3 regions of the Comamonas nitrativorans genome follow, and region 3 is predicted to be linked to each of the others. Evidence: predicted binding sites of a transcription regulator. Region 3 holds the regulator's gene; each other region holds the start of a gene.

Region 1 (9,827 bases), on a different contig from region 3:
AGCTGATTACCGCCGAGATGGTGCAGAGCATGAAGCCCGGCAGCGTCATCGTCGACATGGCCGCCGAGCAAGGCGGCAACTGCGAGCTGACCGTGCCGAACGAGGCCGTGGTGCGCCACGGCGTGACCATCCTCGGCTACACCGATCTGGCCTCGCGCCTGGCCAAGCAGTCCTCCACGCTGTATGCCACCAACCTGCTGCGCCTGCTCGAAGAGCTGTGCAAGGCCAAGGACGGCGTGGCCGTGGTGAACATGGAAGACGATGCCATCCGTGGCCTGACCGTGATCAAGGACGGCGAACTCACCTGGCCCGCCCCCCCGCTGAAAACCGCCCCGGCGCCCGCGCCCAAGGCGGCGGCAGCAGCACCGGTGGCCGAGAAAAAATCCGCCCACGGCCCCGGCAAACCGATGTCGGGCAAGACCCTGTCCATCGTTTTTGCCGTGCTGGCCGCGCTGTTCTGGGTGATCGGTGCGTATGCCCCGGTGGCCTTCCTGGGGCACTTCACGGTGTTCGTGCTGGCCTGCTTCATCGGCTATATGGTGGTGTGGAACGTCACCCCCGCGCTGCACACGCCGCTGATGAGCGTGACCAACGCCATCTCCAGCATCATCGCCATCGGGGCGCTGGTGCAGATCGCCCCGCCCGAAATGGGCAGCGCGGGTCGGCCCGACGGGCTGATTCTGTGGCTGGCGTTTGCCGCCCTGGTGCTGACGGCCATCAACATGTTCGGCGGCTTTGCCGTCACGCGCCGCATGCTGGCCATGTTCCGCAAATAAGAACAAAGGAAGACAAAAAATGTCCCAAAGTCTTGCAACCGTGGCCTACCTGGGGGCGGCCATTCTTTTCATCCTCAGCCTGGGCGGCCTGTCCAATCCCGAAACCTCGCGCCGGGGCAATCTGCTGGGCATGGTCGGCATGGCGCTGGCCGTGCTGGCCACCGTGTTCGGCCCGCGCGTCAGCCCCTCGGGCATGGCCTGGATCGTCGGCGCCCTGGCCATTGGCGGCGGCATCGGCCTGTACGCTGCCCGCGTCGTCAAGATGACGCAGATGCCCGAGCTGGTCGCCCTCATGCACAGCCTGGTCGGCCTGGCTGCCTGCCTGGTCGGCTTTGCCAGCTATGTCGATACCGCCGTGCCTCTGACCGGTGTGGAAAAAACCATCCATGAGGTGGAAATCTACGTCGGCATCCTGATCGGCGCCATCACCTTCTCGGGTTCGCTGATCGCCTTCGGCAAGCTCAATGGCCGCATCGGCGGCAAGCCGCTGCTGCTGCCCGCCCGCCACTGGCTCAATCTGGTGGCGCTGCTGGTGGTGATCTGGTTCGGCAAGGAGTTCCTGGCCGCGCCCGACGTGCAATCCGGCATGGTGCCCCTGATCGTCATGACGGTGATCGCCCTGCTGTTCGGCATTCACATGGTCATGGCCATCGGCGGGGCGGACATGCCGGTGGTCGTCTCCATGCTCAACAGCTATTCGGGCTGGGCGGCAGCGGCCACGGGCTTCATGCTGTCCAACGACCTGCTCATCGTCACCGGGGCGCTGGTCGGCTCCAGCGGCGCCATCCTGTCGTACATCATGTGCAACGCCATGAATCGCAACTTCATCAGCGTGATTGCCGGCGGCTTCGGCGGCGGCGCACCGGCCAAGAAGGCGGCCGGCGGGCAACCGGCAGAACCACAGGGCGAAGTCGTGCCCGTCAGCAGCCAGGAAGCCGCCGAGCTGCTGCGCCAGTCCAAGGAAGTGGTCATCGTTCCCGGCTACGGCATGGCCGTGGCGCAGGCCCAGCACACGGTGTTTGAAATCACCCAGACCCTGCGCGAGCAGGGCGTGAACGTGCGCTTTGCCATCCACCCCGTCGCGGGCCGGATGCCCGGCCACATGAACGTGCTGCTGGCCGAGGCCAAGGTGCCCTACGACATCGTGATGGAGATGGACGAAATCAACGACGACTTCCCCGACACCGACGTGGCCATCGTCATCGGTGCCAACGACATCGTGAACCCCAGCGCCGCCGAAGACCCGGACAGCCCGATTGCCGGCATGCCGGTGCTGGAAGTGTGGAAGGCCAAGACCAGCATCGTCATGAAGCGCAGCATGGCCTCGGGCTACGCCGGGGTGGACAACCCGCTGTTCTACAAGGAGAACAACCGCATGCTGTTCGGCGATGCCAAGAAAATGCTCGACGAAGTGCTGGGGGCGCTCAAGGGCTGATCTGGTAGAAAACTGCTAAAAAAATAGCTGGTTGCGCTTTATTCATCGGTATTTCAGGGGTGAACAATCCTGAAATTCATGAATAGCAAGCGCAACCAGCTCTTTTTTTGGGGGGATAGAGGGCGGCAGCATCCGCCCCGTCAGCCCCCCGGTTACTGGGCAGCCACTTCGCCCATGTAGATTTCCACGCGGCGGTTCTGCGCCCGGCCCTGGGCGGTGGCGTTGGTGGCAATCGGCTCGCGCGAGCCACGGCCTTCGGTGTAGATGCGGGTGCCGTCCGCGCCCCGGTTGATCAGGTAGTTGCGCGTGGCGTTGGCGCGGTTGACCGACAGCGGGTTGTTGATGGCATCGCTGCCCGTGCTGTCGGTGTGGCCGATGATGTCCACCGTGTAGTTTTTGGTGTTGCGCAGCCCTTCGGCAAAGCGGTTGAGTACCGGGGCGAAGTTGCTCTTGATGTCGTAGCGGCCGGTGTCGAACGAAACGTCGCTGGGGATGTCCAGCTTCAGGCGGTTGTCCGCCGTCTGGCTCACGCCGATGCCGGTGCCCTGGGTGGCCGCTTCCATCTCGCGCTTGCGCTTTTCCATGTTGGCCGACCAGATGTAGGTGCCGATGCCCCCCACCGCTGCGCCGGCCACGGCGCCCACGCCCGCCTTGCCGCCGGTGGCCGAAGCAATGGCCGCCCCAGCGATGGCGCCCACGCCCGTGCCGATGGCCGTGCGCCGCTGGGTATCGGTCATGCCGCCAGTGTCGGCACAGCCGCCGATGGTCAAGGCTGCCACCAGGGCGGTGGCGGTAATCGTCATTGTTTTACGCATAAGACAGTCCTTTCGTCTGGCCAGATGGCTGGCGCTTCCAACACTGCATCGGCACGGCCCCGGGAGGCGGTCTGACTTGGCGCAAAATCGGCCCCCATGACCGCACTTTTTTTGCCCCGTGCCTTGCTGCTTTTGATTGTAGGCAGTTTGCTGGCTTGCTCCACGCCGCGCAAGGACAGCGTCACCATCGCTGACAAAGCGGCCCATCTGCCTTCGGGCATGGTGGCCGATACCGCCCCCCTGCCCTCGCCCATCGTCCGCGCCCAAAGCCGCTGGATTCCCGTGCGCTGGACGGAGCTGCCGGGTCTGGCCGAAGACGACATCCACCAGGCCCTGCAAGCCTGGCAGCACAGTTGCGAGAATCCGCCCGCTGCCCTGGCCGCGCTGTGCCCGGACATCCGGCGCCTGAGCCTGGCCAGCCCGCCGCAGATCTGGCACTGGTTGCAAACCCACATGCAGCCCTACCGGGTGGAAGACCGCAGTGGCCAGAGCAGCGGAATGCTGACGGCGTATTACGAACCGTTCTTCACTGCCCGGCGCCAGCCCGATGCGCAGTTCCGCTACCCGCTGTACGCCCCGCCGGCCAGTCTGGGCAGCCGCAAGCCCTGGTTCACGCGCCAGCAGATCGATACCTTGCCCCAGGTGCAAAGCGCCCTGGCCGGGCGCGAGATTGCCTGGCTGGACGACCCGGTCAAGGTGCTGATCCTGCACATCCAGGGGTCGGGCCGCCTGCTCATCACGGAACCGGACGGGTACCAGCACCAGATTCGCGCCGCCTTTGCCGCCACCAATGACCATCCCTACCGCAGCGTCGGCAAATGGCTGCTGGATCGCAATCTGGTGCGCGACGCTACCTGGCCGGGCATCAGCGCCTGGACGCAGGCCAACCCGCAGCGCGTGCAGGAAATGCTCTGGAGCAATCCGCGCTACGTCTTCTTCAAGGAGGAAACGCTGGATGAAGTCAGCAGCCACTTCGGTCCCAAGGGCGCCCAGGGCGTGCCGCTGACGCCGGAGCGTTCCATCGCCGTCGATCGCGCCAGCATTCCCTACGGCACGCCGGTGTGGCTGTTCAGCAGCGGCCCGACCCAGGCCTTGAGCCGGCTGGTGCTGGCCCAGGACACGGGCAGCGCCATCGTCGGCGCGGTGCGGGCCGACTATTTCATGGGCTGGGGCGAGGAGGCAGGGGAGGTTGCCGGGCGCACCAAGCAGGATTTGCGCCTGTGGGCGTTGTGGCCCAAGGGGGCCAGACCGTAGAACTGATAAAAAATAGCGCTTTGCGCTGATGAAAAAAGGATTTCAAAGGTAAAAGCCTCTGAAATCCTTTTTCTTTGAGCGCAACAAGCTCCTTTTTTTCATTCTTCTGCCAGCGGCGCCATGCCGCGCACCACCTTGCCGATCACGTCCATGGCAAAGCCCCGGCTGGCCAGAAAGCGCATTTGCCGGGCGCGTTCCTGGGGTGTGGCAGCAGGCTGGCCGAACTTGCGCTGCCATACCGCCCAGGCGCGTTGGTGTTCGCTGTCGCGCAGGGTTTCGGCGGCCTGGCGCACGATGGCTTCGTCCAGCCCTTTCTGCCGCAGCTCCTGCAACACGCGCTGGCTGCCCAGTTTCGGGGCGCGGCGGTACAGCACGGACTGGGCCACGCGCTCGGGCTGGATGAAGCCTTTGGCTTCGAGCTTGTCCAGTACGGCGGCCAGGTCTTCTGGCGGTGCATTGTCGAGGGCGGTATGGGCTGGGCCGTCGGCCTCATCTGCTTCCTGCGCCTCCCGCGTCTGGGGCTGCACGAAGCGTTGCAGCTTGCGCTCCAGCTCCAGGCGCGAATGCTCGCGTTGCGCGAGCAGGCGCAGCGCCCGGGCGGTCAGGCTCAGGGGCGCGGCAGCCATTACAGGATTACGCCATCCTCATCGACCTCGCCTTTTTTCGCCTTGGCCGGCTTGGCGGGTTTGTCGGCGCTATCGGCGGCGGGCTGCACAGGCGCGGCGGTGCGGGCGATGCCCAGGTGTTCGCGCACCTTGTTTTCGATTTCGGCGGCCAGCGCGGGGTTTTCTTTCAGGAATTCGCGGGTGTTGTCGCGGCCCTGGCCGATTTTTTCGCCGTTGTAGGCATACCAGGCGCCGGATTTGTCCAGCACCTTGGCCTCCACCCCCATGTCGATGATCTCGCCCATGCGGGAGATGCCTTCGCCGAACAGGATGTCGAACGCGGCGGTCTTGAACGGGGGCGAGACCTTGTTCTTCACCACCTTGACCTTGGTTTCGTTGCCGATGACGTTGTCGCCCTTCTTGATGCTGCCGGTGCGGCGGATGTCCAGGCGCACCGAGGCGTAGAACTTCAGCGCGTTGCCGCCGGTGGTGGTTTCGGGGCTGCCGAACATGACGCCGATCTTCATGCGGATCTGGTTGATGAAGATGACGGTGCAGTTGGTCTTCTTGATGGTGGCGGTCAGCTTGCGCAGCGCCTGGCTCATCAGCCGCGCCTGCAGGCCGGGCAGGGCGTCGCCCATTTCGCCTTCGATTTCGGCCTTGGGCACCAGGGCGGCCACGGAGTCGATGACGATCAGGTCGACCGCGCCGGAGCGCACCAGGCTATCGACGATTTCCAGCGCCTGTTCGCCGGTGTCGGGCTGGCTGATGAGGATGTCGCCCAGGTTCACGCCCAGTTTTTGCGCGTAGCCGGTGTCCAGCGCATGTTCGGCGTCGATGAAGGCGCAGGTGCCGCCGATTTTTTGCATCTCGGCAATCACCTGCAAGGTCAGCGTGGTTTTGCCGGACGATTCCGGGCCGTAGATTTCGATCACCCGGCCGCGCGGCAGGCCGCCGACGCCCAGGGCCACATCCAGCCCCAGCGAGCCGGTGGAGACGACCTGGATGTCCTCCACCGCTTCACCCTCGCCCAGTTTCATGATGGTGCCCTTGCCGAACTGCTTTTCGATCTGCGCCAGGGCGGCGGCCAGGGCTTTGGCTTTTTCGCCGGGGTCGGCGGCAGCAGCGGTGGCGGGGGTGCGGGCGGTGGCGTTCATGGGGAAACTCCTGGGAAGAAAAAATCAATTACTGGATGAATGACCAGTAATGTAAAACACGGAATCGCTATAATTTCGTCAGTTTGTTTGATTTTTAGGAAAACTGACCATGTCCAACGATGATGCCTGGCGCCAGACCCATCTGGGCCAATTGCTTGGCCACGCGCTACGCCAGTTCGATACCCAGGTGCGCCAGTTGATGGTGCAGGATGCGGCGGCGCCGCTGGCCTTGTCCAATCTGGCCGAGCGCGACAAGGTCAGCGCCGCGCACATCCACATGACGCGGCATTTGAGCCCCCAGGGCGACCGCCTGACCGACCTGGCCGACCGCGCCGGGATGAGCAAGCAGGCGATGGCCGACCTGATCGACCAGTGCGAGGCCTGGGGCTTGGTGGAACGCCGCCCCGACCCGCTGGACCGCCGCGCCAAGCGCGTGTGCTACACCGCCAGCGGTTTGCAGTGGTATCAAAGCTTTGCCCGCGCCACCGCCCAGGCCGAGGCCGAATTTACCGCCGCCGTGGGCGAGGAAGTGGCCACCGTGGTGCGCATTGCCCTGGAGATGTATGGGGCCGATGCGGGGCGGCCTGCGTAAATCGGTGCCAAACCAGATGCCGGATCAGGTGCCGAACGGTGGCGGGCCTGAAATGCCTTTATTCATAGCTGTTACCGCTGATATTCATTGGATTTCAAGGTGTTTTATCCTTGAAATCGTTTATTCATCAGCGGAAAAAGCTATTTTTATTCAGGCATGTTCAAAGTGGAACACCGCCCGGCTGGCGCACAGGTTGGGCAGGCGGCGCACGATCTGGCCGTTGTCCAGGCCGAAGGCGTCCAGGATGCGCAGGCGGTTTTTCGTGGCCAGCACCTCGAAATCCTTGTACGTGCCGACGCGGATGTTGGGTGTGTCGTACCACTGGTAGGGCAGGTGGCGCGTCACCGGCATGCGTCCGCGCAGCACGGACAGGCGGTTGGGCCAGTGCGCAAAATTGGGGAAGGCGACGATGCCGCTGCGCCCGATGCGGGCGGTTTCCTGCAACATGGTTTCGGCGTTGCGCAGGTGCTGCAGGGTGTCGATCTGCAACACCACGTCGAAGCTGTTGTCCTCGAACATGGCCAGGCCGTCTTCCAGGTTGAGTTGCAGCACGTTCACGCCCCGGCGCACGCAGGCCAGCACGTTGGCGTCGTTCAGCTCCACGCCGTAGCCGGTGCAGCCGCGCTCGCGTTGCAGAAAATCGAGCAGCGCCCCTTCGCCGCAGCCCAGGTCAAGCACCCGCGCCCCGGCGGGAATCAGGGCCGCAATGGCCTGCATGGTTGCGGTATCGCTCATACGCCCTCCTTGGCCAGTTCGGCGGCAATGTTGTCGAAATACGAGCGCATCACGCCCATGTAGCGCGGGTCGTCCAGCAAAAAGGCATCGTGGCCGTGCGGCGCGTCGATCTCGGCGTAGCTGACCTGCCGTCCGTTGTCGAGCAGGGCCTTGACGATTTCGCGCGAACGCTCCGGCGCAAACCGCCAGTCGGTCGAAAAACTGATGAGCAGAAACTTGGCCTGCGCCCGTGCATACGCCTGCGCCAGCTGCCCGCCGAAGCTGCGGGCCGGGTCGAAGTAATCCAGCGCCCGGGTAATGAGCAGATAGGTGTTGGCGTCGAAATACGTGCTGAACTTGTCGCCCTGGTAGCGCAGGTAGCTTTCGATCTGGAACTCGATGTCCTGCGTGCTGTATTTCAGCTCCAGCCCCTCGCGCAGCTGACGTCCGAACTTCTGGTTCATCACATCGTTGCTCAGGTAGGTGATGTGGCCGATCATGCGGGCGATGCGCAGCCCCCGCGCCGGCACCACGCCGTGCCGGTAGAAGTGGCCGCCGTGAAAATCCGGGTCGGTCACGATGGCGCGGCGGGCCACTTCGTTGAAGGCGATGTTCTCCGCCGTCAGGTTGGGCGCACTGGCCACCACCACGGCGTGGCGCATGCGTTCGGGGTATTGCAGCGTCCACGACTGTGCCTGCATCCCGCCCAGGCTGCCGCCCAGCACGGCGGCCAGTTGCGTGATGCCCAGGCGGTCGAGCAGCCGCGCCTGGGCGTTCACCCAGTCCTCCACCGTCACCACCGGGAAATCCGCGCCATACACCGTGCCGGTGTCCGGGTTCACATCCTTCGGCCCGGTCGAGCCGAAGCACGACCCCAGGTTGTTCACGCCGATGACGAAGAACTTGTTCGTATCCACGCTCTTGCCCGGGCCGATCATGTTGTCCCACCAGCCCTCGCTTTTCTCCTCGTCCTGGTACACCCCGGCAACGTGGTGCGAGGCGTTCAGGGCGTGGCAGACCAGCACGGCGTTGGATTTGTCCGCGTTGAGCTGGCCGTAGGTCTCGTAGACCAGTCGGTAATCCCGGATGCTGGCGCCGCTTTGCAGCGGCAGCGCCTCGGGGAAATGCATGGTTTGAGGTGTGGCGATGAAGGACATAAAAAAACCCGGCATCGCTAAAAACGAGGCCGGGGCGAACGAGGGAATGTTGCGTCGGACGGGTCTTTAGCTGGATTTATAAAGCGCCCGCAAGCTGGTGCAAATCGGCGCGAAAACGGCAAGCGCCCATCATACTCCAAGCGTCGGCGACAGCAGGGCCAGCACCCCCAGCGCCGCAAAGATGGCCGCCGAAACGCCATGCACCAGCCGGATCGGTACCCGGCGCACCAGTTTGTTGCCCAGCCACACCACCGGCGCATTGGCCAGCAGCATCCCCAGCGTGGTGCCCAGCACCACCCAGACGAAGGCCTGGTACTGCGCCGCCAGCATCACCGTGGCGATCTGGGTCTTGTCGCCCATCTCGGCCAGGAAGAAGGCCACCGTCGTCGTTAGCAGCACGCCCCAGCCTGGGTGTTCCTGCACGCCTTCGTCGTCGAGCTTGTCGGGCACCAGCATCCACAGCGCCATGGCGATGAACGACAGGCCCAGCACCCAGCGCAGCATGTCCGGCCCCAGCCACTGCGTCACCCACACGCCCACGGCGCCGGCCAGGGCGTGGTTGGCCACGGTGGCAATGAAAATCCCCGCCACGATCGGCCACGGTTTTTGAAACCGCGCGGCCAGCACCAGGGCCAGCAACTGGGTCTTGTCGCCCATCTCGGCCAGCGCCACGACAAAAGTTGAAATCAGTAAGGCTTCCATAGCGGGGCGCATTGTGCTTGCGCCAGATCACCCCTGCGGCACACAGTTTTAAACAGGTGTTGTATGGAACATGAATTGTTAAAAAAACCTGTAAAAGCGTTGTGGACATCCCTGATAATGGCCGCGCTCTCAGCGTGCAGTGGCACAAGAGCGAGTGCGTTTGCGTCTCTACCGTGTCTGTGTGATTCTGGCCAGGACTCCATCGCGTTTCTTTTTTTCTTTCAGGAGTCCCGTCATGGGCAACAAACTTTACGTAGGCAACCTGCCTTACTCTTTCCGCGACCAAGATCTGGAACAGACCTTCGGCGCTTTCGGCTCGGTGCAAAGCGCCAAAGTCATGATGGAACGCGACACCGGCCGCTCCAAGGGCTTCGGCTTTGTGGAAATGGGCAGCGATGCTGAAGCCGAAGCCGCTATCGCCGGCACCCACGGCCAGAACTTCGGTGGCCGTGATCTGGTGGTGAATATCGCCCGCCCGATGGAAGCCCGTCCCCCCCGTTCCGGCGGCGGCTTCGGTGGCGGCAATGGCGGTGGTTACAACCGTCGCAGCAGCTACTAAGCGCTTGCTTTAAATCAAAAAAAGAGCCGAACAGGCTCTTTTTTTATGCCTGGATGCGACA
Region 2 (9,827 bases), on a different contig from region 3:
CTTCATGCCATCGCACACATCGGGCAGGGCACGCCCTTTGACGACCGAAAGCGCATATTCCAGATACGCCTGCTGGGCGTAGCCGCCGAGGGTGAGGGTGTCGGCGTCGCCAGGCGGGGAAGAAAAATCAGGTAGTGGGGAATCGGTCATTTTTAAAAACAGGAGCTATCAGCGCTTAATGGATAAGCGTTAGAACGTGTTCACGATCTCGGCGCGAAGAGGTACGGGATGCGGATCGGGATGGGCTGCTAGGCGCAAACCGCAGCCATAGCGGTGCTATGGCGAGGATTTGCAACGACGCAGAGCGCCCGAGGCCGCAACTGCACACCCGCGTGGAGATCGTAAACACGTTCTTAGAGACCAGAAATACTCAAAACTCACACATCCACCGCCACCGCATCCCCGTGCAGTTCCATCAGCTCGCGGCGGGCGGCGGCTTCGCCTTTGCCCATGAGCTGGGTCATCAGGCCCGCCGTGGCAGCGAAGTCCAGCGTGCCCAGCTGCACTTGCTGCAAGCGACGCGTGTCGGGGTTGAGGGTGGTGTCCCAGAGCTGTTCGGCGTTCATTTCGCCCAGCCCCTTGAAGCGGCTGATCTGGCATTTTTCGCGCGAGATGCCGTCTTTGGCGGCTTTGTCGAGGATGGCTTGCAGCTCGCCCTCGTCCAGCGCGTAGAGCTTGGCAGCGGGCTTTTTGGCGCGGGCCGGGATGTCCACGCGAAACAGCGGCGGGCGGGCGACGTAGATGTGGCCGGCGTCCACCAGCTTGGGGAAGTGGCGGAAGAACAGGGTCAGCAGCAGTACCTGGATGTGGGCGCCGTCCACGTCGGCATCGCTCAGGATGCAGATCTTGCCGTAGCGCAGGCCGGACAGGTCGGGCGTGTCGCCGGGGCCGTGCGGATCGACGCCGATGGCGACCGAGATGTCATGCACCTCGTTGTTCTTGAACAGCAGGTCGCGCTCCACCTCCCAGGTGTTCAGCACTTTGCCGCGCAGCGGCAGGATGGCCTGCGTTTCCTTGTCGCGGCCCATTTTGGCGCTGCCGCCGGCGCTGTCGCCCTCGACCAGAAACACTTCGTTCAGGCGGATGTCACGGCTTTCGCAGTCGGTCAGCTTGCCCGGCAGGACGGCCACGCCGCTGCCTTTGCGCTTTTCGATTTTCTGGCCCGCCTTCTGGCGCTGCTGAGCGGCCTTGATGGCCAGTTCGGCCAGCTTCTTGCCGTGTTCGATGTGGGCGTTCAGCCACAGCTCCAGCGCCGGTTTGACGAAGCTGGAAACCAGCCGCACGGCATCGCGGCTGTTCAGTTTTTCCTTCACCTGCCCCTGGAATTGCGGGTCCAGCACCTTGGCCGAGAGTACGAAGCTGGCGCGGGCAAACACGTCGTCGGGCATGAGCTTGACGCCTTTAGGCAGCAGGCTGTGCAGCTCGATGAAGTTTTTCACGGCCTGGAACAAGCCATCGCGCAGGCCGCTTTCGTGCGTGCCACCCGCCACGGTGGGGATGAGATTGACATAGCTTTCGCGCAGCACGGCCCCCTGTTCGGTAAACCCCAGGCACCACGCCGCGCCTTCGCCCTGGGCGAAGCTGTCGTCCTGGGCATCGGCAAAGCCTTCACCTTCCAGGAGGGGCAGCAGGGGGTCGGCGGCCAGCGATTGGCCCAGGTAGTCTTTCAAACCGCCCTTGTATTGCCAGCTTTGCGTTTCGCGGTTTTTTTCGTTGGCAAGGGTGACGCTCACGCCCGGCATCAGCACGGCCTTGGAGCGCAGCAGATGCACCAGTTCGCCCAGCGGCAGTTGGGCGCTGTCGAAGTACCGCGCATCGGGCCAGACGCGCACGCTGGTGCCCTGTTTACGTTCGCCGCTTTGCAGGGGGCGGCGCTGCAATGGCTCGACCACGTCCCCGCCGGAAAACGCCAGGCTGGCCGCTTCGCCCTCGCGGTGAACGGTCACTTCCAGGCGGGTGGAAAGGGCGTTGGTCACGCTCACGCCCACGCCGTGCAGCCCGCCGGAGAAGCTGTACGCGCCACCGCTGCCCTTGTCGAACTTGCCGCCCGCGTGCAGACGGGTAAAGACCAGCTCGACCACCGGGGCGTTTTCTTCCGGGTGCAGGCCGAAGGGAATGCCGCGCCCGTCGTCCTCCACGCTGATGGAGCCGTCCAGATGCAGGGTGACGCGGATTTTCTTGCCGAATCCGGCCAGGGCTTCGTCGGCGGCGTTGTCGATCACCTCCTGCACGATGTGCAGCGGGTTGTCGGTGCGGGTATACATGCCGGGGCGCTGCTTGACAGGCTCCAGACCCTTGAGTACGCGGATGGAACGCTCGGAATATGCGGAAGCGGCAGCAGAAGAAGGAGGGGTATCAGCCATATGGGCGCGGATTGTAATTCCGCCGCGAACAACTGTATAAATACACAGTCAATAACACCCAGCGATGGCCCGCCTCCCCAAAACCGCTGCCCCAGCGGACGCAAGGGCCAACGGTTTTGGCTACATTGGCAGCCTTATGCAAAAAAGCAATATAGAAATTTCTCCCGCCACGCGACAACAGCTCCCCATTCTGCAAGTGCTGCTGTGTGCGGGCATGGTGGTCACGCTGTCGATGGGCATCCGCCACGGCTTCGGCCTGTGGTTGCAGCCGATTACCCAGGACATGGGCTGGAGTCGCGAGTCCTTCTCGCTGGCCATTGCAGTGCAGAACATGGCGTGGGGAGTGTTGGGTATTTTTGTCGGCATCCTGGCCGACCGCTGGGGCGCATTCAGGATTTTGCTGGCAGGCTCGGCCCTCTACGCCCTGGGTTTGGCCGGCATGGCGCTGGCACCGAATACCGGGCTGTTCATCCTGAGTACGGGCCTGATCATCGGTGCAGCCCAGTCCGGCACCACCTACGCCGTGGTGTATGGCGTGCTGGGGCGGCAAATCCCGGCATCCCGGCGCAGCTGGGCCATGGGCATCACGGCGGCGGCCGGTTCGTTCGGGCAGTTCTTCATGGTGCCGGTGGAAGGCGGGCTGATCACCCACCTGGGCTGGAGCAATGCCTTGCTGGTGCTGGCTTTGGTGGCCTTGCTGATCGGCGTTCTGGCCTTTGGCCTGCGGGAGCCGGGCTTTGGCAAGGGCCAATCGCCAGCGCCCCGCACCCAGACAGTGGCAGAGGCGCTGAAGGAAGCCTGCGGCCACTCCAGCTTCGTGCTGCTGACGCTGGGCTACTTTGTCTGCGGTTTTCAGGTGATGTTCATCGGCGTCCACATGCCCAGCTACCTCAAGGACTTCGGCATGGCCCCGCAGGTTGCCAGCTACAGCCTGGCGCTGATCGGGCTGTTCAACATTTTCGGTACCTATATCGCCGGCAACCTGGGGCAGCAGATGCCCAAGCAGTATCTGCTGTCGGGCATTTACGGGCTGCGTGCCGTCGCCACCGTGCTGTTCCTGCTGGCCCCGCTGGCGCCCTGGTCGGTGTATGCCTATGCGGCCATCATGGGGTTCTTATGGCTCTCGACCGTGCCGCTGACCAACGGCATCCTGGCGCAGATTTTTGGCGTACAGCACTTGTCCATGCTGGGCGGCATCACCTTCTTCAGCCACCAGGTGGGCAGTTTTATGGGCATCTGGCTGGGCGGCTACCTGTACGACACCCAGGGCAATTACGACATGGTCTGGTACCTGGTGATTGCACTGGGAGTGGCCGCCGCCCTGATCAATCTGCCGGTGCGCGAAACCGCCGTCACACGCCCGCCGCTGACAACGGCATGAACACCATGGCCCCCGAACAGGTTCCACCCCCCTCCTCCCCGCCCCGCCAGCGTCCGGTTTGGCAGCGGGCGCTGGCATGGCTGGCAGTTGCGCTGGTGCTGCTGGCCGTGTTTGGCCTGTACCTGGAGCCGGATTTCATGCTGACGATGGCCGATCAGGTCTGGGCCTGCTTCTAGCTTCTAGCTGGCCTCAATCGGCGCAGCCTTGCTTGCCATCGGTACGCGCCAGCCATAGCCCCGGGGCCACGCGCCAGGCCAGCAGGGCAAAGGCGATGCACCACAGCGCCGCCGCCACGGCCAGCCCCAGGCCGTTGCTGCCCAGCACGGCGGCAGCGGCCCGCCATACGGTGGCGGCGAGCAGCACGGCACCGCCCAGGCCCAGCCAGGGGCCGGGGTCGGAGGGCCGCCCGACATGGGCGCGGCCTGCAATCGACAGCACGATGAACATCCCCAGGCCAATGGCCCCCATGGTCAGAAAATGCCGCCCGGCACTGCTGCCGCCATCGAGCCAGCCCAGTTGCGCCGCCCCCAGCGCACCGTAGCCCAGCGCCATGCACCAGTACATGGCGTAGAGCAGCGCCGGAAAGCGCTTTTTCCACAGCGGGCGGCCCACATGCCAGTCGTTGAGCAGGTTGAGCATGGCCGCCGCTGCGGCCAGCCCCAGCCAGCCCGTCACCGGCTGCCAGGGCGCGACAAATTCCGCCACGGTATAAAAACCGATGCACAGCGCCGCCAGGGTGCGCCGGGGGGGCCGGGCCAGATAGGGGTCGGCACCGGGGGTGATTTCCTCGATGGCGTTATTCACGATGCGCATCGAAATGCGGCTGGCCGCCACGACGATGAGCAGCATCAGCACGCCCACCGTGGCATCCAGCCAGCGCAGGCCCGGCAAGCCGCGCAGGACATCGCTGTAGAACCCGGCGCTGGTCACGGCCAGGGCCAGCACCAGCCAGGCAAACGCCCAGTGCCGCCGCCCGGTGGCGGTCTTCAACGCGGGCAGCAGCACCCAGGCCACGCCCAGCAGCAGCGCCAATTGGCTGGCCCCCGCCAGCGCCAAAGCCGGCAGACCCAGCCAGCCGGAAACCCAGAACCCCAACCGCACCAGCAGCCACAGCCCCACCAGCACGCGCAACTGGCGGCAGGTGCCGCAGGCCACGCCCGTGAATTCCGGCAGGGCCGTGAGCGCAAAACCGGCCACACCCGCGACGGCAAAGCCCAGCACCAGCTCATGCGCGTGCCAGACGATGGCCCCGCCCGCCACGGCAGGCGCGGGCCACCCCCAGGCCAGCACCCCGCCCCACCACAGCAGCAAGGGGATGGCGCAGACCAGCGCCAGCAGAAAAAACGGGCGCATGGCACATATCCACACAGGATGCTGGCGATCCAGGGGAGAAGACTGAGGATTCATCATTTCAAAAACACCAAGAACACCAAGAAGAAGCGCAGCCTGTGAACAGGCATATCCTTACCGATTCATATTTGCCGTGGCTGTCTGAGCGCAGCGCCCGCAGGGCGCGAAGCGAGTTCCACGGCACAGGCCGCGCCACGCGCTTTCTTTGCGTCCTTTCTTGCGCGTGCAAGAAAGGATGTCGCCCGCCGGGGCGAGACCCGGCCAGCAGCACGTAAAAATAAAACAATAGCTTCTACCGCTGACAAACACTTATTTATAGATATCTTTATATCTATAAACCAATAAACATCATCGGAAAGAGCTATCAATTTTATGAATCCCTCCCATTCCCCACATCCTGCCACTGCCCCAGAGGACAATCCGCCGCCTGCCCCGTCCCCGGCAATTCAAACGCCGCACGCACCAGCGGGTGCTGCTGCAACTCGGCAGCGCAGCGGTACACCAGGTCATCGCCGCGTGCCAGCGCTGCGCCCGCAGGCTGGTAGTGCGCCACGATGCGCCCCGGGTTGGGGGCCATGACCAGCACGTCGTCGGCCAGGCGCACGGCCTCCATCAAGTCGTGGGTGATCAGCAGCACGGCCATGCCGCTGGCCGCCTGCTGCTCCAGCAGCAACTGGTGCAGCTGGTAGCGCAGGCCGACGTCCAGGGCGGAAAACGGCTCGTCCATCAGCAGCAGCTTGGGCGCCAGCACCAGGGCGCGGGCCAGGGCCACGCGGCTTTGCATTCCGCCTGAAAGCTCGGCCGGGTATTGCGCCAGCGACAGTTCGGGCAGGCCCAGCGCCAGGGCCATCTGCCGCGCCTGGGCGTGGCGCTGGCGCTTGTCCATGCCCCGGGCTTTCAGGGCCAGGGCGATGTTGTCCAGCACTGCCATCCAGGGCAGCAGGCGCGGCTGCTGGAACATGACCGCCGTGGGCGCAAAGGGCTGGGTGATGCGCCCCTCCTGCACCTCCAGCAGCCCGGCGCACAGGTGCAGCAGCGTGGTCTTGCCGCAGCCGGACGGGCCGACCAGCGCCACGGTGCGGCCTGCCGGTACGCGCAGTGCGACGTTTTCCAGAATCACCGTCGGGCCATAGGCATGGCGCAGGGCGCGGACGCGCAATTGCGCAGGCGTGTTCCCCGTCATGCCCCGGCCTCCCGCCAGCGTTCCAGCTCGCGCTTGATGGGTTCCAGCACGCCGTACTCCAGAATCAACAAAATACCGACCACGGCACAAATCCAGGCCAGCGAGGCGCCCATGTCCAGGTGCGAGCGCGAAACGGCCAGCTCCGCGCCCACGCCGTCGCTGGTGGCCAGCAGTTCGGCCATGACCGCCACCTTCCACGACGAACCCAGGGCCGTGATCCACGCCGGGAACAAATAGGCCGCCACATGGGGCAGGTAGACATCCAGCAGGCGCATCCGCCAGGGCAACTGGTAGGCGCGGGCCATGTCCTTCAAATGCAGGTCGAGGGTCCGCGTGCCTTGCAGGGCGCCGATGAAAACCACCGGCAAACAGGCGACGAACACGGTGAACACCGGCGTGCCGTCGCCCGCGCCGAACCACAGCATGGCCAGCACCAGCCAGGCAATGGGCGGCATTCCCAGCAGCAGCGTGACCCAGGGGCGGGCCATCATGGCGGCGGTCATCGACAGGCCGGCCAGCATCCCCAGGCTGCTCCCCACGGCCACGGCCAGCAGCAGCCCGGTCAGGGCGCGGCGGGCGGTAATCCACAACTGCGGCCACGCCGCACCCGATTGCAGCAACTGCCCCAGGGTGGCGAAGGTGGTGCGCGGGTCCGGCAGGATGAGTTCGCCGTAATACGCCGCGCCCAGTTCCCACAGGGCAATAAAAAGCAAAAGGCTGGCGCCTGCGCCCCAGCCACTCCACAGATACGCGGGCATACCGCGCAGCAAGCGCCACAACAAAGCCACTAAACGCCCCCGAACAGTCCGGCATCCGGCAGCTTGCCGCCCAGCAGGCTGGGATTTTGCGCAAACAGTTGTTGGTAGAAGAAGTCGATATCCGCCCGCGCCGCAGCCACCGGCACTGCCTCCAACTGGCTATGCGGCAAGGCATCGGCCACGGCCTCGGGGGTCAGCAGATCGACGTACTGCGCCACCAGCTTGCCGCATTCCAGCGGGTTGGCCCGACACCAGACGACCGAGGTGGCATACGCCTGCTGCACGGCGGCCAGCACCTCGGGGTGCTGGCGCACCGCGCCCACCGCCGCAATCCCGGCCTGCGGAATGCGCGGCGGACGCTGGAACAACCGCCCCCATTCCTGTTGCAGATCGGCCCCCCGGTGCAATTCCGGCGCCACCACGCTCACCGGGAAAGAGTGGGTTTTGTGCAGCGCCATCGAGACGCCCGGCTCCACCAGCAAGGCATGGCGCACGCGCCGGGTGATCAGCAGCTGCATGGCCTCCATGGGCGAAGGCACGTAGCGCAGCTGCATGTCGCGCTGGGCGTTGATGCCCTGCTTGGCCGTGAGCAGTTGCAGCATGATGTCCGGCATGTCGCCCCGGTAAGGCACGGCGATTTCCTCGCCCTTGAAGTCGGCCAGGGTCTTGCGCTGGCCGTCGCGGGTGACGATCCACAGCGCCCCCCAGGTGGAGATGTTGAGCAGCTGCACCCCCGCGCCCCGGTTGTAGAGATTGGCCGCCACGTTGCTGGGCATGGCCAGGATGTCGGCCTTCTTGCCGATGGCCATCACGCGCAGCTGGTCGGGGTCGCGCCAGGGGGTGAACACCGTCTTGGCCGCCACGCCCGCCAGGGCGTTGCTTTGCGCCATGTGAATGAGCGGGGCCGAGACGATGGCCGGCGGGCCAGAGAGCGTCAGTTGCGGCAGCAGCGGGCCGGCAGCCCAGACGCCGGGCACCGCCACGGGGGCCAGCGCTGCCGCCCCGGCTTGCAGCCACTGGCGGCGGTTCAACATATCCATCTGCGGCATACACATCCTTTTTTAGAACTGGTAGTTCAGGCCCACCGAAACGCTGCGGCCCAACCCGGGCAGATAGCCGGGGGCGGTAGCAAGGGCCTTGTTGCGGATGGCAAAGGTACTGGCGTAACGGCGGTCGGTCAGGTTTTCCGCCATCAGGTACGCCTGCCACGGGCCCTGGCTCCATTGGAGTTTAAAGCCCAGCAGGGCATAGCTGTCCTGCGTGCTGCCTGCGATGTTGGCGTGGTCAATGGGCGCGTCCTTGGGCATCCAGCGCAGGTTCGGACCTACGCGCCAGGTGCCGCTGGGGGTGGCGATGCGCCACAGCACTTCGGCATTGATCAAGTGGCGCGGCACGCCGGCGATGCGGTTGCCGGCGTAGATGCCGTCCTTGAAGCGGAAGTCGCTAACTGTCCAGGAACCGCGCCAGTCCAAGGCACCCTGGCCCAGGACAAAGCTGCCGTTCAGCCCGGCCTCGATACCCTGGTGGCGGGTGCCGCCTGCGTAGTTGGTGGTCGTGGAGGTTTGACCGTTGGCATCGGTCACGCTCATCAGCTCATCGGCGATCTGGCTGCGGTACAGCGCCAGTTGCCAATGCGTAGCGTGATTGCCTTGGCCCCACTGGCCCTGGCCGCCCAGCTCCCAGGTGGTGGCGCGTTGCAGTTTCAGCTTGGTCAGGCTGCTGTTGGCAGTGGTCGGGTTGCCGGGGTTGGGCACTGCGCCCGCCACGATTTCCCAGAACGTGGGCGCTTCCTGGCTGCGACTGACGTTGGCCCACAGCCGGGTGCTGGGGGTGACCTGCCAGTTCAGCCCCAGTTTGGGGGTGGCAAACGTCCATTGCTGATCGAGGCGCTGGCCGGTCTGGCGGCTGGCAGCGTCGCGGCTTTGCTGGCTCCAGCCCAGTTGGCCGACCAGGCTCCAGGCCGGGGCGAACTGCCAGTGGGCGCCCACCTGGCCTTGCAGGTTTTCCGCCTTCAGGTCGTAGTCGCCAAAGCGCTGCAAATCAGTGCCATCGGTACCCTTGACGGCATGGAGCGTCCTGTCCATATCGCTGCGCGACCACGCCAGCGCGGTATGCCATTGCAGGCCTGCGCCCACCTGTCCATCGGCACGCCACTGCGCCCCGAAGGTGTTGCTGTCGGTACGGGTGCTGATCAACGGGTCCTTGAACCAGTCGTCCGTGTCCTGCCAGTACACGCCCACTTCCTGGCGCAGGCTGTCGCTGCCCCAACGCGTGCGGTTGGCCAGGCGCAGCTGCTGGGTTTCGCGCCGGGGGTCGCGCTTGTAGATGTTGAGCATGGCGTCTTGCGGGGTGTTGCCATCGCCCATCACGCCCCTGGGGTCGCTATGCACGCGGTCTTTGGGCACGACGTTGGGGATTTCAAATTCCAGATCGGTGTAGGACAGATAGGTGCGGTTTTCCACCCCGCCGCTTTGGAAGCCCACGTTGGCGTGCAGCGCATCGCGCCGGGACGCGCTGTGGTGGCGGTAGCCGTCGAAGCGGTCGCTGCTCACGCTCACGCGGCCATCCCATTGCTGGCCGACCAGGCCGAATGCCCCTTGCAGGGCTTTGCGGCCAAAGCTGCCGATTTCGGCACGCACCATGCCTTTTTGATCGGCGCCGGTGAGCGACTGGAAGTCCAGCTCCCCGCCCAGGGTGGTCGCGCTGGGCGTGAGGGTGTTCGCGCCCCGGCGGGCGCTGACCAGGGTGGCGTTGCGCGGCTCCAGCGTGCCGATGACGAAGGAGCCATCAGC
Region 3 (9,827 bases):
TTTTTTAAGCCTTGGTATCCGGCGGGGCGGTTGGCTTGAATTCGAAGTTGTCGAAGTCCAGCCCTTCCAGATCGAACGGGAGGGCGGACGCTTCTTCGGCGGGCGGCGTGGGGGCCGCGCTTTCGGCTGCGTCGGTGGACAAGGGCCAGTCCAGCCCGAAGTCGGTCAATAGCGCATCGTCGGCGGTCGCCAAGGTGGTGGCGGGGGGCGCTGCTGTTTCTTCGGCCAGGGGGGGCAGTTCGGGCGACTGGGTTTGCGGCAGCGCTGGCAGTTCCAAGTGTTCTGGCAGCTCCGGCAGTCCGGCATCCTGGCTGGCGTCAAAGTGCGGCAGATCCAGCAGCGGCGCTGCCGCCGGCGCGGTCAGGGCCGCGCTGTTCTGGGCGGCGGCGATGGTGCTGGTACGCCCGGTCAGGCTGCCGCGTGTGGCTGCCGGGGTGGTCTGTGCAATGCCGTACAACAGCAGCAATTCATGGAAAGCCGTGGGCGCCAGCCGTGGCAGAGGCTCGGGCAGTGCCGGGGTTTTGGTCGGGTAGTGGATGGCTCCGCGCAGGAGTGCCAGCACTTCGTCGCTGGGCCACAGGGCCTCGATATGGGTGAGCAGGGTCGGGTACCCCTCCAGGAGCCCCGGGCCCTGGGCATGGTATTGGGCCAGGCTGGGGGCGTGGATGTTGAAGGCCGCTTCCAGGTCCTGGCGGGTCTGCTCGAATGCGTCGGTACGGCTGAGCTGGTAGAAAAAGTCCAGCAGCTTCAGGTAGGGCAGGGGCGAGCTGTTGCTGTCGCTGGCGATATGCGTCTGCAGCAGTGCGATGGCTTCGTCGTATTCGCCGATCGAGGCGTAAAACTCCGCCTGTTCCTGGGTGTCCAGAAAATCCTGCGAGGTCACGGTGAAGTAGGCCGAAGGCGGGCCCTCCTGGTCGTCCTCCAGAAAATTGTCTGCCTGGGGCAGCAAAAAACTATTCGGCTTGGCCGGGGGCGCAGTTTCTGGCGCTTCCTGGGGGGGAGCGGGTGGAGGAACAGGTTCGGGCGGGGCGGCAACCTCTGCCGCCGTGGTGACCGGGGTGGGAGCCGGCACAGGCGCCTGCACTGGCGCGGTGGCCGGGGCGCCGAATGTTGCGGGTGCCGGCTGTGCGCTGCGCACGGCTTGCATCCACCCGTCTTGCGCCTGGGTGCGTTCCACCCGCAGGCGGTGGAGCAAATAGGCAATGGCCAGCAGGGATGCCACCAGGGCGGCCAGGAGCAGGTACAGCCACAGGGGGACGGTGTCGGCCGCAGCAGTGACGGCCAGTTGGCTGGTCAGGGCCAGAATTTGTGCGCGGTCCTTCTTTTGTTGCTGCTGCAGGCTGGAGAGCTGTTTTTCCAGCTCCTGCAGGCGCTCGTCTGCCACTTCTGCGGCAGGCGTCGGCGCGAGTGCAATCGTCGTATCGGGCCGGGCAGCCGTGGCTTCGGCAGGGTCGTGGAACAGGAACAGCGTATCCATGCGCAGCACCGGCCGCGCGGTGGTTGCCGCCGCCTGCAGCGTGGTGTCCGCAGGGGCCGCTGCCGTCGCAGCGCTGGCTTCTGCGGCGGTGCTGGGGGTGGGCACGGTGGCGGGCGGAGCAGGGGGTGGCGGGGCGGGCTTTTTCGGTGCTGCGGGGCGTTTCGCGGTGGTCGTTTTGGGCGGGCTGCGGCGCGGGGCGGGCGGTGTGGCCGAGGCGGTGCCTGCTGTTGCCGATGCGCCGGGCCGTGGCGCACTGGCCGAGGCCGGCAGGGCGGGCGCTGGCGGCGCTAGCCCGGGCGGGTCGGCAAACAGCGTGTAGCTGCGCGAAACCTTGCCGGTACAGCCGGCAGAGAGGTGCAGCGTGGCCAATGGCTCATTGATCGCCTGCAGGGAGTGCAGGCGCACCGTGTGGGGCGGTTGCAAATCGGTGCGAATCTTCGCCGGGGTCTCGCCAAACAGCGCATGGGCTTCGATGCAGCTGCTGGCCAGGGTCTGATCCGGGTCCGGCGTGACGGTGATGCGGATATCCAAAGGGGCGCCAAGAACAACCGGGCCGTGGGGTGCGCCCAACGTCAGGGCGCAGGCTTGTGCCGCCGCAGTCAGGCAACCTATCCACAGGATGTTGTTTCGTAGTTGCACGCAGTCCTCTTTTTTCTTGACTTGCCGGGGTCGTGGTCGGGATGGATCGGTGCAGGTATTTTGCATTCCTGCGATGACCGATGAAACGGCAATGAGCCTAGGCTATTGCCGCTTGTCCGGGCGACTTCCCCGTTTTTGTTGCAAGCCTTAACCATTTGTAAGACGCGCTAGTGTAAGCCTTCATACCCTTATTTTGCGTGTGGCAAACTCGCCCTCTTTCTGATTTCGATCGTGCCCGGGAAGCGGTTTCCACCGGTTCCGGGCGCCAGACAGCACATGCAAAAAATCATTGGGCAAATTGCCGCAGAGTTGAAAGTAGGGGTGCCGCAGGTCACGGCGGCGGTGGAATTGCTGGACGGTGGTGCGACCGTGCCCTTTATTGCCCGTTACCGCAAGGAAGCCACGGGCGGCCTGGACGATGCCCAGTTGCGCGAGCTGGAAGTGCGCCTGGCCTACCTGCGCGAGCTGGACGAGCGGCGCACCACGGTGCTGAAGGCCATCGACGAGCAGGGCAAGCTCACCGACGCCCTGCGCCTGGCCATTGCCCAGGTGGCGACCAAGCAGGAGCTGGAGGACATCTACCTGCCCTTCAAGCAAAAGCGCCGCACCAAAGGGCAGATTGCCAAAGAGTTCGGCCTGGAGCCGCTGGCCGACCGACTGCTGGCCGATCCCACCCTCGACCCCCATGCGCAGGCCCAGGCGTTTTGCCAGCCGCCAACGGTGCTGGACGACGGCAAGCCCGGCCCGGACTTCTCCACCACCCAGGCAGTGCTGGATGGTGTGCGCGACATCTTGTCCGAACGCTGGGCCGAGGATGCCGCCCTGGTGCAGACCCTGCGCCAATGGCTGTGGGAGGATGGGCTGCTGCGTTCGCGTCTGGTGGACGGCAAGAACGAGCAGGACGCCGAAGTCGCCAAGTTCCGCGACTATTTCGATTACGAGGAGCCGATCGGCCGCATCCCCTCGCACCGGGCGCTGGCCGTGTTCCGGGGCCGCAGCCTGGAGATTCTGGATGCCAAGCTGGTGCAGCCCGAAGAAGCCGCCCCGGGCCAGATGAGCCTGGCCGAAGGGCGCATTGCCCTGCACCTGGGCTGGAGCCACCAGGGCCGCAAGAGCGACGACCTGCTGCGCAAATGCGTCACCTGGACGTGGCGCGTGAAGCTGAGCCTGTCGGTCGAGCGCGACCTGTTCACCCGCCTGCGCGAAGCCGCCGAGGCCGTGGCCATCAAGGTGTTTGGCGACAACCTGCGCGACCTGCTGCTGGCGGCCCCGGCGGGGCCCCGGGCCGTCATGGGGCTGGACCCCGGCATCCGTACCGGCGTGAAAGTGGCCGTGGTGGACAGCACCGGCAAGCTGCTGGAAACCGCCACCGTCTATCCTCACGAGCCGCGCCGCGATTGGGACGGCAGCGTGCATACCCTGGCAGCGCTGGTGCAGCGCCATGGCGTGCAACTGATTGCCATTGGCAACGGCACCGCCAGCCGGGAGACGGACAAACTCGCTGCCGATGTCATTAAATTGTGGCAAAAAGCCGCACAAACGCAGACAGGACAAGCGCTGCCAGCTCTGCAAAAGATAGTGGTCAGCGAGGCTGGTGCCTCCGTCTACTCCGCCAGCGAATTTGCCAGCCAGGAACTGCCCGACGTGGACGTGAGCCTGCGCGGTGCCGTCAGCATCGCCCGGCGCCTGCAGGATCCGTTGGCCGAGCTGGTCAAGATCGACCCGAAAAGCATTGGCGTCGGCCAATACCAGCACGATGTGAACCAAAGCGATCTGGCCCGCCAGCTGGGCAGTGTGGTCGAGGACTGTGTGAACGCCGTCGGCGTGGATTTGAATACCGCCTCTGCCCCGCTGCTGGCGCGGGTGTCCGGCCTGTCCGGCACCGTGGCCAAATCCGTGGTGCGCTGGCGCGATGCCCACGGGCGCTTCCAAAGCCGCAAGCAGTTGCTGGAAGTGGCCGGACTTGGCCCCAAAACCTTCGAGCAGGCCGCAGGCTTTTTGCGCATTCGCGGCGGCGACAACCCGCTGGACATGACCGGCGTCCACCCGGAAACCTACCCGGTGGTCGAGCGCATCCTGCAGACCACCGGCACGCCGATCGAAGCGCTGATGGGCCGCAGCGAAGTGCTGAAAAAACTCCAGCCCGCGCAGTTTGCCGATGAGCGCTTCGGTGCCATTACGGTGCGCGACATTCTGGGCGAACTGGAAAAACCGGGCCGCGACCCGCGCCCGGATTTCGTCGTGGCCCGCTTCAACGAGGGGGTGGAGGACATTGCCGACCTGCGCGAAGGCATGGTGCTGGAGGGCACCGTGAGCAACGTCGCGCAGTTTGGCGCGTTCGTCGATCTGGGTGTTCACCAGGACGGGTTGGTACACGTCAGCCAGATGAGCCACAAATTCGTCGAGGATGCCCGCGAAGTCGTCAAGACCGGCCAGATCGTCAAGGTGAAGGTGCTGGAAGTGGATGCGCCGCGCAAGCGCATCAGCCTGACCATGAAGCTGGACGCCGCCCCCGCCCGCCGCGATGGCCCGCGTGACAACCGCTTCCAGGCCCCGGGCCGGGGCGCTGCCGCCCGGCGCAGCGAACCCGCCGCCCCGCAAGGAGCCATGGCCTCGGCCTTTGCCAAGCTGCAGGGGCTGAAGAAGTAAGAGCGTAAACACGCTCCAGGTCTTGGCATGGGGGCCTGGCTATGCCCGCCGAATCTGGTTCTGGCGGGCCGCCAGTTGCTCCAGCGCTAGGCACACCTCCGAAAGTTTGCCGCTCAGGCTCAGGCGCTCCGGGTTGTCCGGGTCGCTGGCGCAGCGGTGCAGGCGCACGCAGGCAAACTGCGCCTGGTTGGCGGCGCGGCGGGGGGCTGTCGGTAATTGCGTAAAGCGGTAGGTCGGCATGGTGGTCTCAGGGGGCGATGGCGGAAATCAATGTTTTCGGCGCAAACCCGTCCCCCTGCCGCAGGAGCAGCACGGAGCCGGGGTGGCAAACGGCGGCGTGGGGGGTTAAAGCTGGGCGCGGATCAGGCCGACGGCCAGGCCCTCGATGGCAAAGCTTTCGGCGTCGTGTACCTCGATCACCGGGTAATCGGGGTTGGCCGGGTGCAGCCGGGCGCCGGTAGCGGTCAGTTCCAGGCGTTTGACGGTGACTTCATCGTCCAGCCGGGCTACCACGATCTGGCCGCTGCGGGCCTGCTGGCTGGCTTGCACGGCCAGCAGATCGCCGTCCAGGATGCCCAGGTCGCGCATCGACATGCCGCGCACGCGCAGCAGGTAGTCGGGGCGGCGCTCGAACAGGCTTTCGGGGACGCAGTGGGTGGTATCGACATGCTCCTGGGCGAGAATCGGCGAGCCAGCCGCCACGCGGCCAATCAGAGGCAGCACCAGGGTGTTGGCCAGCTGGGTGACTTGCTCTTGCGCCGCCTGCAGGCGCAGCCGGATGCCGCGCGAGGTGCCGCTGACCAGCTCGATCACGCCCTTGCGGGCCAGCGCCTTCAGGTGTTCTTCCGCCGCGTTGACCGATTTGAAGCCCAGGGCACGGGCAATTTCTGCCCGGGTGGGCGGTGCGCCGGTGCTGGCCATGGTGGTCTGGATCAGCGTCAGGATTTCTTGCTGGCGGGCGGTGAGTTTGGGCAGGGCCATGAACAGTATTCCTGTTGTTTTATACAGTACCTGTATTCTTGACCAGTTATTTTTCCAACGCAAGGGGGCAACGATGCAAAACGCCAACACCGACATCCAGACCAACACCATCGCGCTGATCGGCATGGGGGGCACCATCGCCGGGACGGGGAGCCTGGGGGGCGTGGGCTACCAGGCCGGCCAGATCGCGGCGCACGACCTGCTGGGGGGCATTCCCGTCCCCACGGGCTGGGCCGTGCATGCGCAGCAGCTGCGCCAGATCGACAGCAAGGACATTACCGATGGCGACTGGCTGGCGCTGGCGCAGGCCTGCCTTGCCCGGCTGTCCGACCCGCAGGTGGCGGCCCTGGTCATCACCCACGGCACCGATACGCTGGAAGAAACGGCCTGGTTCCTGCACTGCGTGCTGCCAGCGGGCAAGCCGGTGGTGCTGACCTGCGCCATGCGCCCGGCCAGCGCCTTGTCGGCCGACGGCCCGGCCAACCTGCGCGATGCCCTGGCCTGCGCAGCCGATGCCGGGGCGGCTGCGCAGGCCAGGGCCGGGCAATCCGTGCTGGTCGTTGCCGCTGGCGAAGTCCACGGCGCCTGGGCCGTGCGCAAGGCCCATGCCTACCGGGTGAATGCCTTTACTTCTGCCCCCGCCGCCCCCCTGGCCTGGGTGGAGGAAGGACGTCTGCGCTGGGCGCAGGCTGCGCCTGTAGCCAGGGCGGTGCCAACACCGCCTGCCCTGCCCGCCTTGCCGTGGCCGTGGGTCGAAGTGGTGACCAGCCATGCCGGGGCACGGGCGCAGGGGATCGATGCCTTGGTGGCCGCCGGGGTGCAAGGGCTGGTGGTGGCGGGCACCGGTAACGGCACCATCCATGCCGCCTGGCTGCCGGCCCTGGAGCGTGCCCGGGCAGCGGGGGTGCCCATCCTGCGCTGCACGCGCTGCGCCGAAGGCCAGGTGGTGCCGGCCCCGGATGAAGACGCCACCGAAATCACCACCCTGCCGCCGCTCAAGGCCCGCATCAGCCTGATGCTGCGGTGCCTGACGTAAGAACGTGTTTATGATCTCTGCGCGGCCGTGCAGTCGCGGCCTCGGGCGCTCTGCGGCGTTGCAAATCCTCGCCATAGCACCGCTATGGCTGCGGTTTGCGCCTAGCAGCGCATCCCGATCCGCTTCCCGCACCCCTTCGCGCAGAGATCGTAAACACGTTCTAAAAAAGCCCCTGCGGTCTGGCAGGGGCCGGGGGCGCATCGGGACGCCGATGGGATGGGGCGATCTCAGGCGTCCAGGGCGGCAAATGCGCGGGCGGTGATTTCCTCGACGCTGCCGGTGCCGCTGATGGCGCGGTATTGCGGCGCGGCCTGGGGTTCGGCCTTGGCCCAGTTGGAGTAGTAATCGACCAGCGGGCGGGTCTGGTCGCTGTAGACCTGCAGGCGTTTCTTGACGGTTTCTTCCTTGTCGTCGTCGCGCTGCACCAGGGGTTCGCCGGTTACGTCGTCCTGGCCTTCCACCTTGGGCGGATTGAATTTGACGTGGTAGGTGCGGCCCGAGGCGGGGTGGCTGCGGCGGCCGCTCATGCGTTCGATGATGGCGTCGAACGGTACGTCGATTTCCAGCACGTAGTCCAGCTTGACGCCAGCGGCCTTCATCGCTTCGGCCTGGGGAATGGTGCGGGGGAAGCCGTCGAACAAAAAGCCCTTGGCGCAGTCGGGCTGGGCGATGCGGTCCTTGACCAGATTGATGATGAGGTCGTCGCTGACCAGCTGGCCGGCATCCATCACCGCTTTGGCCTGCAGGCCCAGGGGGGTACCGGCCTTGACGGCGGCACGCAGCATGTCGCCGGTGGAGATTTGCGGGATACCGAATTTTTCGCAGATGAAAGCAGCTTGTGTGCCCTTGCCAGCGCCGGGGGCGCCCAACAGGATGAGTCTCATGGATTTCCTCGTGAAGTGTTGAAATTTTTTATGAACATGCCCGCTGCGGGCGGCTGGGCATGCGTAGGCGGGGCAAAGGATAGCACGCTCAAACCTGGCGATCGCTTACAAAACGTGCGCAGTGTCATGACCCCGGCAATCGTCAATTGCGGCGGATATGGGGGGCGATGCAGGCGCAGTTTGAATAAAAGAATAGCTTCTTGCGCTTTCTGTCGCTGGATATTGGATGCTTTCATATCCAATATCGTTGTTTTACAAGCGCAAGAAGCTATGTTTTTATGAGTTTTGCCGTGCCCACACGGCCCGCACCCGGGCCAGGTCTTCCGGCGTATCGACGCCAGGCCCGGGGACGTGCGGCGTGGTGTGGACGGCAATGGCGTGACCATGCCACAGCGCCCGCAATTGTTCCAGAGCCTCGGCCTGCTCGGTCGGCGCGGGGGCCAGGGTGGGGAACTGGCGCAGGAAACCGGCCCGGTAGGCGTAGATGCCGATGTGGCGCAGCGGGGCAAAGGCGCTGGCACTGTCCCACCACTGCTCCCCGGCCCGGTCGCGGTGCCAGGGGATGGGGGCGCGGCTGAAGTAGTGGGCCAGACCCTGGGCGTTGCACACCACCTTCACCACGTTGGGGTTCCGGTATTCCTGCAGATCGGCCAGGGGGTGGGCGGCGGTGCCCATGCTGGCCTGGGGGCAGTCGGCCAGGGCCTGCGCCACGGCGTCGATGAGCTGCGGGTCGATCAGTGGTTCGTCGCCTTGCACGTTCACCACCATGGCGTCGCCGTCCAGGCCGAGCAGGGCGCAGGCCTGGGCCAGGCGGTCGCTGCCGCTGGGGTGGTCGGGGTCGGTGAGGATGGCGCGGATGCCGTGGGCCGCGCAGGCCTGCACGATGGCCGCGCTGTCGGCCGCAACCACCACCTGGGCGGCCCGGCTGCGCAGCGCCTGCTGGGCCACGCGCACCACCATGGGGGCGCCGCCAATGTCGGCAAGGGGTTTGTCTGGCAGGCGCGAGGAGGCCAGCCGTGCGGGGATCAGGACGTGAAAGCTCATGCTGCGGGCGCTTCCAGCTCCTCGTCGGTCAGGGCGCGGGCTTCGTTTTCCAGCAGGATGGGGATGCCGTCGCGCACCGGGTAGGCCAGGCGGGCGCTGCGCGAGAGCAGCTCCTGGCGGTCGCGGTCGTAGGAGAGCGGCCCTTTGGTGACGGGGCAGACGAGCAGTTCGAGAAGTTTGGCGTCCATGGCAGTTCCTGCAAAAAAATTCTGAATCCGAAGAAAGGGGCAATGTTAGTGGCCTGGAGCGGCCTGCTGCGGCTGGGCGGCAGCCAGCCGGGCATCGAGCAAGTCCCAGAATGCCGTAGGCAACTGCAATTGCAGCGGCACGGCCCAGGCCCGGGGGTGGGTGCGCCAGAGTTTGGCAGCGTCTTTTTCGGTGCAAATCAAGGGGGTTTCGTGGCCCAGCTTGCGCGTGAAGTGCCTGAAATCATCGTGATCGGGCAAGGCCTGGGTGGCCGCTGGCGTAATGCCTTGCGCGGCCAGCATGGCAAAAAACGCTGTGGGCCGGGCCACGGCGGCGATGGCTTCGACCTGCTGGCTGGCAAAGCGGGCCAGTTCCGCGCTTTCGCCCAGGCCGTTGTGGGCGGTGCTGGCCAGCTGGCGCTGCAACGCAAAGGCCGGGGTGTTGCCCGGGGGCTGCGGCGGCGTTCCGGTGTAGAGCGTGGCGGTGACGGGGCGCGGCCAGGGTTCGCGCAGCGGGCCGGCAGGCAGCAGCCAGCCGTTGCCGATGCCCTCGTCGTTGAAGACGCACAGTTCGATGTCCCGGGCCAGGGCCAGGTGTTGCAGGCCGTCGTCGCTGACGATGACGTTCACTTGCGGGTAGCGGGCACGCAGGGCGCGAACGGCGTCGATACGCCGGGCAGCAACAAAGACCGGTGCCCCGGTGGTGCGGGCCAGCAGGGCCGGTTCATCGCCGACGGCGTGTGCGGGGCTGTCCGGCAGCGCCTCGCGGCAATCGCGGCTGGTGCGGCCATAGCCACGCGAGACGATGCCCGGTTGCCAGCCCTGGCGCTGCAGGTGGGCGACGACGGCTTGCGTCACCGGGGTTTTGCCTGCACCGCCCGCAATGACGTTGCCGACGACGATCACCGGCACTCCGGCGCTTTGCTGACGGC

Evidence for each region. Region 3 encodes LexA, which represses DNA repair genes until DNA is damaged. Its sites were predicted from a motif close to ACTGTATNNNNATACAGT; they were not measured.
Region 1: recA (recombinase RecA) is a predicted target of LexA. The motif match lies at 6,073-6,090, and genes of this name have one in related genera.
Region 2: ACFO3A_RS01320 (DNA topoisomerase IV subunit B) is a predicted target of LexA. The motif match lies at 2,395-2,412, and genes of this name have one in related genera.

The regions. Positions count from the first base shown of each region.
Region 1 is NZ_JBHSEW010000003.1:123,732-133,558, forward strand. It holds gene ACFO3A_RS04910 (Re/Si-specific NAD(P)(+) transhydrogenase subunit alpha) at 1-776, shown strand, start outside; gene pntB (Re/Si-specific NAD(P)(+) transhydrogenase subunit beta) at 796-2,211, shown strand; gene ACFO3A_RS04920 (YiaD family glycine zipper/OmpA-like lipoprotein) at 2,364-3,026, opposite strand; gene mltA (murein transglycosylase A) at 3,123-4,280, shown strand; gene ACFO3A_RS04930 (regulatory protein RecX) at 4,379-4,906, opposite strand; gene recA (recombinase RecA) at 4,906-6,042, opposite strand; gene ACFO3A_RS04940 (MarR family winged helix-turn-helix transcriptional regulator) at 6,152-6,634, shown strand; gene metW (methionine biosynthesis protein MetW) at 6,785-7,369, opposite strand; gene metX (homoserine O-succinyltransferase MetX) at 7,366-8,505, opposite strand; gene ACFO3A_RS04955 (TMEM165/GDT1 family protein) at 8,635-9,207, opposite strand; gene ACFO3A_RS04960 (RNA recognition motif domain-containing protein) at 9,443-9,766, shown strand.
Region 2 is NZ_JBHSEW010000001.1:268,595-278,421, forward strand. It holds gene parC (DNA topoisomerase IV subunit A) at 1-150, opposite strand, end outside; gene ACFO3A_RS01320 (DNA topoisomerase IV subunit B) at 378-2,363, opposite strand; gene ACFO3A_RS01325 (MFS transporter) at 2,500-3,744, shown strand; gene ACFO3A_RS01330 (hypothetical protein) at 3,741-3,920, shown strand; gene ACFO3A_RS01335 (NnrS family protein) at 3,934-5,154, opposite strand; gene ACFO3A_RS01340 (ABC transporter ATP-binding protein) at 5,465-6,277, opposite strand; gene ACFO3A_RS01345 (ABC transporter permease) at 6,274-6,990, opposite strand; gene ACFO3A_RS01350 (ABC transporter substrate-binding protein) at 7,065-8,075, opposite strand; gene ACFO3A_RS01355 (TonB-dependent receptor family protein) at 8,097-9,827, opposite strand, start outside.
Region 3 is NZ_JBHSEW010000008.1:37,416-47,242, forward strand. It holds gene ACFO3A_RS09975 (hypothetical protein) at 5-2,116, opposite strand; gene ACFO3A_RS09980 (Tex family protein) at 2,393-4,765, shown strand; gene ACFO3A_RS09985 (hypothetical protein) at 4,805-5,005, opposite strand; gene lexA (transcriptional repressor LexA) at 5,111-5,746, opposite strand; gene ACFO3A_RS09995 (asparaginase) at 5,820-6,782, shown strand; gene adk (adenylate kinase) at 7,010-7,666, opposite strand; gene ACFO3A_RS10005 (hypothetical protein) at 7,663-7,902, opposite strand; gene kdsB (3-deoxy-manno-octulosonate cytidylyltransferase) at 7,943-8,710, opposite strand; gene ACFO3A_RS10015 (Trm112 family protein) at 8,707-8,898, opposite strand; gene lpxK (tetraacyldisaccharide 4'-kinase) at 8,944-9,827, opposite strand, start outside.